DNA from 2 places in the Streptomyces cyanogenus genome. Region 2 is predicted to be linked to the other one. Evidence: riboswitches for the same ligand, from Rfam matches in the RefSeq annotation. Region 2 holds a riboswitch; the other holds the start of a gene.
What was found. A riboswitch is a leader RNA that binds a small molecule or an ion and turns the genes downstream of it on or off. The one in region 2 is predicted to bind cobalamin.
Positions count from the first base shown of each region.

Region 1: linked by a shared signal. The riboswitch ahead of S1361_RS10150 (cobalamin biosynthesis protein) and the one ahead of nicT (Nickel transporter NicT) in region 2 are both predicted to bind cobalamin.

Region 1 is NZ_CP071839.1:2,273,802-2,279,073, reverse strand. Features, by position in the region: gene S1361_RS10155 (cobyric acid synthase) at 1-955, opposite strand, end outside; gene S1361_RS10150 (cobalamin biosynthesis protein) at 952-1,896, opposite strand; cobalamin riboswitch at 2,001-2,138, opposite strand; gene S1361_RS10145 (hypothetical protein) at 2,366-2,593, opposite strand; gene S1361_RS10140 (inorganic phosphate transporter) at 2,628-3,878, opposite strand; gene S1361_RS10135 (lysozyme) at 4,022-4,972, opposite strand; gene S1361_RS10125 (class II aldolase/adducin family protein) at 5,174-5,272, shown strand, end outside.
Region 2 is NZ_CP071839.1:4,650,076-4,655,347, reverse strand. Features, by position in the region: gene S1361_RS20910 (glycoside hydrolase family 13 protein) at 1-1,386, opposite strand, end outside; cobalamin riboswitch at 1,558-1,742, shown strand; gene nicT (Nickel transporter NicT) at 1,772-2,854, shown strand; gene S1361_RS20900 (nucleoside hydrolase) at 2,855-3,817, opposite strand; gene thrS (threonine--tRNA ligase) at 3,937-5,187, opposite strand.

The DNA of each region.
Region 1 (5,272 bases), 2.4 Mb from region 2:
GCAGCCACCGAAGCGCGCGTACGGTCCCGCGGGTGCCCGGGACCACCACGAGGTCGGCGTCCGCCAGCTCCTCCGGCCGGTCCACGAACCGCACCACGACACCCGGTTCGGCCGCCAGCGCGTCCACGTCGGTGAAGTTGGACATCAGCGGGATCGCGCACACGGCGACTCGCAGCACGTCCTCACCGACCGGGGGAGCGACCGCGGACTCGCGGACCGTGCCCCGCAGCGACACCCTCAGCCCGTCCTCCTCGTCGATGCCGAGCCCGTGCCGGAAGGGCAGCACGCCGTACGTCCGCCGTCCGGTGAGGTCCCGGAGCATGTCCAGGCCGGGCTCCAGCAGGGAGACGTCGCCGCGGAACTTGTTCACCAGGAAACCGGCGACCAGCTCCTGGTCCTCCGGCGAGAGCAGGGCGACCGTGCCGAAGAAGGACGCGAAGACACCCCCGCGGTCGATGTCGCCGACGACGAGCACGGGCAGCCGCGCGTTCCGCGCGATCCCCATGTTGACGATGTCGGTCCGCCGCAGGTTGATCTCGGCCGGACTGCCCGCCCCCTCACAGATCACCGCGTCATACGTGCCCCGCAACTCGGCCAGGCAGTCCAGCACCGTGCCCAGCAGCCGCTGCTGGCGCCCCCCGTGGTACCCGCGCGCGCTCAGCTCGCCCACCGGCTTGCCGAGCAGCACCACCTGGCTGCTCTGTTCGCCGCCGGGCTTGAGCAGCACCGGGTTCATCAGCGCGGTCGGCTCGATCCGGCAGGCCTGGGCCTGCATCGCCTGCGCCCGGCCGATCTCGGCGCCCTCGCGCGTCACGAACGAATTGAGGGACATGTTCTGCGCCTTGAACGGCGCGACCTTCACCCCCTGGCGGACCAGCCAGCGGCAGATGCCGGCCGTCACGACGCTCTTGCCGGCGTCGGAGGTGGTGCCGGCGACGAGGAGACCACCGTTCACTTCCCGCGTCCTTTCAGGAGTCGGCGCGCGGCGAGCGTGCCGCCGAGGGCGAGCAGGCCGACGCGGCGGGAGAGCCGTACGGCCCGGTCGATGTCGGTGACCCGGACCGGCCGTCCGGTGGCGCCGTTGAGCACCGGGCGGTGCTCGACCCGGCCGCCGTAGGAGAGCGTCCCGCCCAGGCGGACGCCGAGGGCGCCCGCGAAGGAGGCCTCCACGGGCCCGGCGTTGGGGCTGGGGTGCTTGCGCGCGTCCGCCTTCCAGGCGCGCAGGGCCCCCCGCGGATCCGGTCCGGCCGCGGCGGCGAGTACGGCGGTCAGCCGGGCCCCCGGCCAGCCGGCGACGTCGTCGAGGCGGGCGGAAGCCCAGCCGAAGCGCCGGAAGCGGGCGGACCTGTGACCCACCATCGCGTCCAGCGTGTTGACCGCCCGGAACCCGAGGAGCCCCGGAACTCCGGCCACCGCGCCCCACACGAGGGCGCCGACGACGGCGTCGGAGGTGTTCTCGGCCACCGATTCGACCACGGCCCGGGCGATGCCGTCGGCGTCCAGCGCCTGCGGGTCCCGGCCGCACAGATGGGGCAGCCGCGCCCGGGCCGCCTCGACGTCCCCGGACTCCAGGGCACGCCCGATGGTGCGGGCCTCCCGGGCGAGCGAGGTGCCGCCCACGACGGCCCAGGTGGCGGCGGCGGTCAGCGCGACGGAGGCGGTACGGGAGGGGCGCACGGCACATGAGGCCAGTGCGCCGAGCGCGACGGCGCCACCGGCGCACACGGCGGTGTGCAGGGCGCCCCAGCCGCGGTGGTCGTGCCACAACGCGCCTTCCACGGCGCCCGCCGCCCGGCCGAACGCGGCGACGGGATGCCCGCGGCGCGGATCGCCGAGAAGCAGGTCCCCGAGAACGCCGGCGGCGGCGCCGTACGCGTATGTGCGATCGGCACCCATCGGCTCAGCCGGCCGTGGGGACAGGAACGGGCCTGGTACTGGTCCTCGATCGGCAGCCGAGCATGGCGATATGTGTCCTCACTCAGGGTGTCCGCGCCCTGGTTCGACGTGAATCGGCGGTGAGAGTTCCTGGCTCCCGGGGTTCTTCCCCGGTGACAGTGGCGGGACCGCGCCGGATTCGCACCGGCTTCCTCTCCTGCCGCCGTACATGGCCTGGGCAGTCCACCACGGGCCCGGAACGGCAGTCAACTTGCCTTTGACCTGGGACGCCGGACTGTGCTGAGGCCCACATCGCCGGCACGCGGGACGGCGCCGGACGACCGGATCGCGTCGAAATCCCCTCGCCGGGAGGCAACTCGACGGCCGGCTTCGTCCACGCGGACGGCTCCGGAGCACCGCGGACATGCGTCAGCCCTGCCGGTCCCGCTGGAGCGGTGAACCGGCAGGGCCGACGTGGTGGATCAGGCCGTCAGGGCTTGGCGACGATCAGGTAGATGCCGTACGCCACCGCCGCGGCACAGGCCGCGAAGCAGACGTACGCACCGGTCACGGCCAGCGCGGCCGACCCGCCCTGGGCCGCGGCCTTCTCGCGGCGGGACAGGCCGTTGACGCCGAGGGTGAACAGGGCCACCAGGCCCACCGTGAACGCGAGGCTGACGCCGAAGACGGAGCCGAGGGCCGCCCAGTCGATCTTCATGGGGATGCTTCCTTCAGTAACCGTGTGCTCGGGGTCAGACCGCGGCGGCCGGCGGGGCGGCCGGGGCGGGGGCCGGCTCGGTGGCCGGGGCCGGGATGGTGGCCGTCAGGTCCTCGGTGACCGTGCCCGTGGGGGGCGGGGTCACGGCGGCGATGGCGGCGGTGACCACACCGGCCGGCTCGCCGGTCTCCTCGACCACGTTGGTGTGGTCGACGACCTCGCGGCGGGAGATCTTCCAGATAGCGGCGCTCCCGGCGACGAGGAAGACGGCGACGGCGGCGGTGCCCCAGTCACCCAGGCCGGTGACCGACTCGGCACCCGCGCCGACCAGCGCGGCGGCCGGCAGGGTGAGCGCCCAGGCGACGAACATGCGGGTCGCGGTGGACCAGCGGACCACACCGCCCTTGCGGCCGAGGCCCGCGCCCATCACCGAGCCGGAGACGACGTGCGTGGTGGAGAGGGAGAAGCCGAGGTGCGAGGAGGCCAGGATGGCGGTCGCGGCGCTGGTCTGCGCGGCGAAGCCCTGGCGCGGCTCCAGGTCGGTCAGGCCCTTGCCCATGGTGCGGATGATGCGCCAGCCGCCGATGTAGGTGCCGAGCGCGATGGCCAGGCCGGCGGAGAGGATCACCCAGGTGGGAGGGTTGGAGCCGGGGGCGAGGGAGCCGCCGGCCACCAGGGCGAGGGTGATGATGCCCATCGTCTTCTGGGCGTCGTTGGTGCCGTGGGCCAGGGAGACCAGGCCGGCGGAGGCGATCTGGCCGACGCGGTAGCCCTTGCGGGTGGCCTCGCCGTCCGCGCCGCCGCCGATGCCGTAGGAGAACCGGGTGGCCAGCAGCGAGGCCAGGCCCGCCACGATCGGCGCGGCGACGGCCGGCAGCAGCACCTTGGTGACCAGGACGTCACCGTGGACGGCGCCGAAGCCGGCGGAGGCGACGGTGGCGCCGACCAGGCCGCCCATCAGGGCGTGCGAGGAGCTGGAGGGCAGGCCCACCAGCCAGGTCAGCAGGTTCCAGAGGATCGCGCCGACCAGGGCGGCGAAGATGACCTCGGGACGGATGCCGGTCTCGTCGACGAGACCCTTGGAGATCGTGTTCGCGACCTCCACGGAGAGGAAGGCGCCCACAAGATTGAGGACGGCGGACATGGCCACCGCGATCTTCGGCTTCAGAGCGCCTGTGGAGATGGTGGTGGCCATCGCGTTCGCGGTGTCGTGGAAACCGTTCGTGAAATCGAACGCGAGAGCGGTTACGACCACTATCGCGAGGATCAGCGAGAAGCTTTCCATTTACCCAGGCAATCGTTCGAGGTCATTGGCTGGTCGAACGTAGGCAACCTGGGTGAACGGAAGATGAACTGAGGCGGGCGTGAGGGTGTCAGTAACGCGCGCGAGAGATTCCGCTTGTGTCCCTCGCCCCAGGCGGCCCTTGGCTACCGGCCCCGCGCGAGGACCCGCAGCCGGCTCAGGGTGCCGTTGAAGAGATTCTGGTCACCCGGCAGCCGGCCCTTGGTGTCGTACTGCCAGAAGGTCCAGTAGCGCCAGCCGCCCGGCAGCGTCCCCGGCCGCGAGGTGCCGTGCCGGGCGATCCACAGGGGGTTCGAGGAGGAGAGGGCGCGGCTGTTCCCGGTGCACAGCTTCCACCACTGGGTCGAGGTGTAGATCACCGGACGGCGGCCGGTCTCCCGCTCGACCTCGTCGCTGAAGGACTGGATCCAGCGGACCATGCGGGCCTTGCCCAGCCCGTAGCACTTGTGTTGCGTGCTGTACGGGTTGTACTCGATGTCCAGCGCGGGCGGCAGCGTCCAGCCGTCCGCCCGCCAGGCGCCGCCGTGCGCCACGAAGTACGCGGCCTGCCGGGTGCCGGAGGACCGGTCCGGCAGGGCGAAGTGGTACGCGCCCCGCAGCAGGCCGGCCTTGCGGGCGCCGGAGTACTGCCCGGAGAAGTAGGGGTTGCGGTAGGTCGTGGACTCGGTCGCCTTGACGTACACGAACCGGGCGCCCTTCGCCGCGGCGGCGGCCCAGTCGACGTGCTTCTGGTAGGACGAGACGTCGTGCCCCCGGGGCAGCCCGGCGGGGAGCATCGACAGCCCGGCTGCCTGCGAGGTTCCGGCCTGCTGTGAGGTCTCGGCGGGCTGCGTCTGCGACCTTCCGGCCTCCTGCGACATGCCGGTCTGCTGTGACGTGCCGTCCTGCTGTGAGCTGCCGGTGTGGTGTGACGTTCCGGCTGCCTGTGTGGATCCGGCCGTCCCGGTCTGTCCTGCCGGCTCCCCGGGGCCCACCGGCCCGGCCGACGCCGGTGCGGTGCCCGCGAGGGCGAGGGCCGCCGTGGCTGCCGCGAGGACACCGGCGCGGCGGCGGACGAGGGTGCGTTCACGGGCCATGCGTCTCCCCGGGGTGGCGGACGACCGCGGGCGGTGGCGATCGTCCCGTGGGCAAGAGAGGCCATTGAAGGCCTGTTGATCACCGCATCCAGGCCGATTCCGAGCGTTTCGTCGCCGGATCCGCCCGTTCGGCCGTACGGTTTCCGGGCGGAAGCGACCGGCCCGCCCGCTCCCGGCCGGTCCGGCTGGCAGGATCACCGCATGGCTGAACCGCTGCGGAACACGGACGACGGACACCAGGCCGGGAATCAGGCCGGGCAGCAGTCCGGGGATCAGGGTGGGAATCGGACCGGGCAGCAG
Region 2 (5,272 bases):
GGCGTACGCCGCGAACGACGCCGGCTGCGGCAGCCAGCCCGCCCCGGGCCCGAAGCCGTACGACGGTCCGGTCGTCGTCCACGGCAGCGGCACCCGGCAGCCGTCGCGGCCCTTGCGGACATGGCCGGTCTGCTCCCAGATCGGGTCCTGGAGCACCTCGGTGGGCAGGTCGGCGACCTCGGGCAGGCCGAGTTCCTCGCCCTGGTAGAGGTACGCCGAACCGGGCAGCGCCAGCATCAGCAGGGTCGCCGCCCGCGCCCGGCGCAGGCCGGCCGCCGGGTCGACCGCGGGCGCGGTGCCGTGGGAGAGCAGCCAGGCGGCCGGGTCGGTGCCGGGCGGCAGCATGAGCCGGGAGGCGTGCCGTACGACGTCGTGGTTGGACAGCACCCAGGTCGCGGAGGCACCGGCGGTCCGGGCCGTGGCCAGCGAGGCGGTGATGACGTCCCGCAGTTCCTCGGCGTCCCAGCGCGTCTCCAGGTACTCGAAGTTGAACGCCTGGCCCAGCTCGTCCGGGCGGGCGTACAGGGCGCGGCGGGCGCCCGGCACCCAGGCCTCGGCGACGGCCGTGCGGGGCGGACTGTAGGCGTCGAGGACCTTGCGCCAGTCGCGGTAGATCTCGTGGACCTCGTCGCGGTCCCAGTACGGGTGGCTGCCCGGCGCCACCCGGGGCAGCGCCTCCTCGCCGGTCGCACCGATGTCGCCGACGTCCCGCAGCGGCTCGGTGAGGTCCTTGGCCAGGCCGTGGGCGACGTCGACGCGGAAACCGTCCACACCCCGGTCCGACCAGAACCGCAGGGTGGTGCGGAAGTCGGCGCGGACCTCCTCGTTCTCCCAGTTGAGGTCGGGCTGCTCCGGTGCGAAGAGGTGCAGGTACCACTCCCCGTCCGGCACCCGCCGCCAGGCGCTGCCGCCGAACACCGACTGCCAGTCGCTGGGCGGCAGTTCGCCGTGCGCCCCGCGCCCCGGCCGGAAGACGTAGCGCTCCCGGGCGGCCGAGCCGGGCCCGGCGCGCAGCGCCTCCTGGAACCAGGGGTGCAGGTGTGAGGTGTGGTTGGGGACGATGTCCACGACGACCTTGAGCCCGAGCCGGTGCGCCTCGGCGACCACGGCGTCGAAGTCGTCCAGCGTGCCGAGGCGCTCGTCGACCCCGCGCGGGTCGATGACGTCGTAGCCGCCGTCGGCGAGTTCGGAGGGGTAGAAGGGGCTCAGCCACAGGGCGTCCACGCCGAGCGCGGCCACGTGGTCCATCCGCTCGGCGATGCCCCGCAGGTCACCGAGCCCGTCACCGTCGGCGTCGGCGAAACTGCGCGGATAGACCTGGTAGATGACGGCCTGCCGCCACCAGTCGGGGTTCCTGGACGAGAGGTCCGGCGAGAGGTCTGCCATACGGGCTCCCAGGGAGACGGACGACGGTACGGAATCTGTACCCCGTCCACCTTGCCCGGAAAGGGAACGCGCGCTACGGCGCCACGCGCCCGGGCCGGCGAAGGGCGCACCGCCTTTGTGATCTTGCCGACCCGCGCCGGTGCGCGGCTATGCAGGAAACCGCGTGCCCGCCTACGGTGGGCGGGCCGTGGTGTTCGGGAAGTCGATGGGAAGTCGACGCGGCCCTCGCCACTGTGATCGGGGAGTTCCCGTTCCGTCCGGCATGCGCCGGGCCACTGGTCGTACGACCGGGAAGGCAGGGGCGGCGGGCGTGTGCACCCGTAAGCCAGGAGACCGGCCACGGCGCGTCACGAAGTGATCCACGAGGTGCTGGAGCGTGAACCCGATGGCCGATGCCGCGTCCTTCCGCTGGCGACGCGAGGACACCGTCAAGACGGTGGGGCTGATGGCGGTGATCGTCGCCCTGCACGTCGTCGCCTTCGGCATCCTGTACCTCCTGGTCGCCCCCCGCCACTACCAGGTGGGGACCGACGTGTTCGGGGTGGGCCTCGGTGTCACCGCCTACACCCTCGGCATGCGGCACGCGTTCGACGCCGACCACATCGCCGCGATCGACAACACCACCCGCAAGCTGATGGCCGACGGCAAGCGGCCGGTGTCGGTGGGGTTCTGGTTCGCGCTGGGGCACTCCAGTGTCGTCGTGCTGCTGGCGCTGCTCATCGCGGGCGGCACCTCGCTGGCGGGAAAGGTGACGGACGAGGGGTCCACCACCCACCAGGTGCTGGGCTTCCTCGGTACGGCGGTCTCCGGGACGTTCCTGTATCTCATCGCCGCCCTGAACCTGGTCGCCCTGGTCGGCATCCTCAAGGTGTTCCGGGCGATGCGCGCGGGGGCGTACGACGAGAAGGAGCTGGAGCAGCACCTGGACTCACGGGGGTTCATGAACCGCGTGCTCGGCCGGCTCACCAGGTCCGTGTCGCGCCCGGGGCAGATGTACCCGCTGGGCTTCCTGTTCGGGCTCGGCTTCGACACGGCCACCGAGGTGACGCTGATGGTGATGGCGGGCTCGGGCGCGGCGGCCGGGCTGCCCTGGTACGCGATCCTCTGCCTGCCCCTGCTCTTCGCCGCCGGAATGAGCCTGTTCGACACGCTCGACGGCACGTTCATGAACTTCGCCTACCAGTGGGCGTTCTCCAACCCGGTCCGCAAGGTCTTCTACAACCTCGCCATCACCGGCCTGTCCATCGCCGTGGCCTTCCTCATCGGCACCATCGAACTGGTCGGCGTCCTGCACGAGAAGTTCGGCCTGCACGACGACGTCACCGGCTGGATCGCCGGCCTCGACCTGGACAACGTCGGCTACCTCATCGTCGGCCTGTTCGTGGTGGTGTGGGCGGCGGCACTTGCGTACTGGCGGCTGGCCCGGGTCGAGGAGCGCTGGACGGCCTCCGCCACCGCCGCCGAGTAGTCAGCGGCGCACCGTCTCCAGGTAGAGCTTCACGTACCGGTCCGCGTCGACCTCCAGGGCCACGTCCACCAGGGCCCGTTCGCGGCCGCCCTCGTGGAGCTCGGACTCGCCCAGGCGGGGGCGGCGGTCGACGACGGTCTGGCCGCGGGTCGGGCCGGGGGCGAGGGAGACCTCGACCGGGAGGAGGCGGGTGGTGATGCCCGCCGGGTCGGCGACCGCGCACACCGCGCCGGCGTCGCCGAGACCGCCCGCCTCCTCCGCCTCCGGCGGCTCGCCCTGGTGGGCCGGCCGGTGCGCGAGCAGTTCGCCGGCCAGGCGGGTGCCGGGCTCGGCGCTGGTGCGCAGCCGGTGCACCTCGGCGCTGTCCACGACGACCTGCCGGAACACGTCCAGGCCGTACATGGTGATCGGCACCCCGGCGGTGAGCAGGATCGCCGCGGCCTCCGGGTCGTGCCAGACGTTGAACTCCGCGACCGGGGTGGCGTTCCCGGTGCTCACCGCCCCGCCCATGAACACGATCCGCTCGATGTTCCGGGTCACCTCCGGGTGGGTGCGCAGCAGCAGTGCGATGTTCGTCAGCGGCGCGGTCGGGACGAGGGTGACCGGGCGCGGGGAGGCGAGGATCTCGCGGTGCAGCAGGGTGACGGCGTCGACGGCCACCGCGGTCCGGGCGGGCGCGGGCAGGCCCAGGTCGCCCATGCCGTCGGCGCCGTGCACCGGGGCCGGGCGGGCGGGCTCCAGCAGCGGCCGCTCGGCGCCGCGCGCCACCGGGATGTCGGGGGCGCCCGCCTGTTCCAGCACGGTGAGGGTGTTGCGGACCACCCCGTCCACGTCGGTGTTCCCGGCCACGCAGGTCACCGCCCGCAGGTCGAGTCCCGGGTGGCGCACGGCGAACAGCAGGGCCAGGGCGTCGTCGACCCCGGTGTCGCAGTCGATGATCACGGGGATGGGCTGACCGGTCACGGCGGACTCCTTCCGTTGTGCCGACGATAGATCAGGCCGGGCCGCCGCGACCGGTCCCGCAGCCGGGCCGCGGCTCGGCCCAGGGCTGCGGGCATCCCCCGCAAGGCCCGGCGGGCCCGTCAGTCCCACAGCGCGGGGCCGCGTGCCGCCACCCGTTCGGTGATCCGGCGCAGCAGGTCGGGCACCGGCAGCGCCCCGGGGCGGCGGCCGTCCCGCAGGCGTACGGCGGCCAGCCCGGCGCCGGCCTCCCGGGCGCCGATCACCGCCTGGTACGGCACCAGGCGGGCCGCGCGGACCCTGGCACCCAGGGTGCCCTCCTCCGGTCCGGCGAGTTCGGCGCGCAGGCCGAGCGCGTGCGCCCCCCGGACGAGCGCCGCGGCCGCTTCGACGTGTTCCCCGGCGACCGGCAGCACCGCGAGCTGGACGGGGGCGAGCCAGGCCGGGAACGCGCCGGCGTGGGCTTCGAGGAGGTGGGCGACGGCGCGTTCGACGCTGCCGATGATGCTGCGGTGGACCATCACCGGCCGGTGCTTCGCGCCGTCGGCGCCGATGTAGTGCAGGCCGAAGCGGGCGGGCTGGTGGAAGTCGATCTGCACGGTGGACAGGGTGGACTCGCGGCCCGCCGGGTCGGTGATCTGCACGTCGATCTTCGGGCCGTAGAACGCGGCCTCGCCCGCCGCCTCCTCGTACGCCACCCCGGCCTCGGCGAGGACCTCCCGCAGCAGGTCGGTCGCCCGGCGCCACAGCTCGGGGCCGGCGACGTACTTGCCGCCCGGGCCGGGCAGCGAGAGGCGGTGGCGTACGGCCTCGATGCCGAGGTCGGCGTAGGCGCGGGCGATCAGCTCCAGGGCAGCGCGGGCCTCGTCGACCGCCTGGTCCGGGGTGCAGAAGATGTGCGCGTCGTTGAGGTGGATGGCGCGGACCCGGGTCAGGCCGCCCAGCACGCCGGACGGTTCGGCCCGGTGCATGGCGCCGAGTTCGGCGATGCGCAGCGGCAGTTCGCGGTGGCTGCGGGAGCGGGAGCGGTAGATCAGGGCGTGGTGGGGGCAGAGGCTGGGGCGCAGGACGACCTCCTCGGCGCCGAGCGGCATCGGCGGGTACATGTCGTCGCGGTAGTGGTCCCAGTGCCCGGAGATCTCGTACAGCTCGCGTTTGCCGAGGGCGGGCGAGTAGACGTGCCGGTAGCCAGCCCGGCGTTCGGCGTCCCGGACGTACTCCTCCAGGGTGTGCCGGACCACGGCCCCGTCGGGCAGCCAGTACGGCAGTCCGGCGCCCATCAGCGGGTCGGTGTCGAAGAGGTTCAGCTCGCGGCCGAGCCGGCGGTGGTCGGGCCGCTGCCCGCCCTTCCGGTCGTTCCTCTGGTCGGTCATCCGGGTCTCCTCGGTGAGGGAGGCGGACGCCCCGGCGCACGACGAAGCCCCGGGGCGTTCGCCCCGGGGCTCGGTAGCTGCTCAG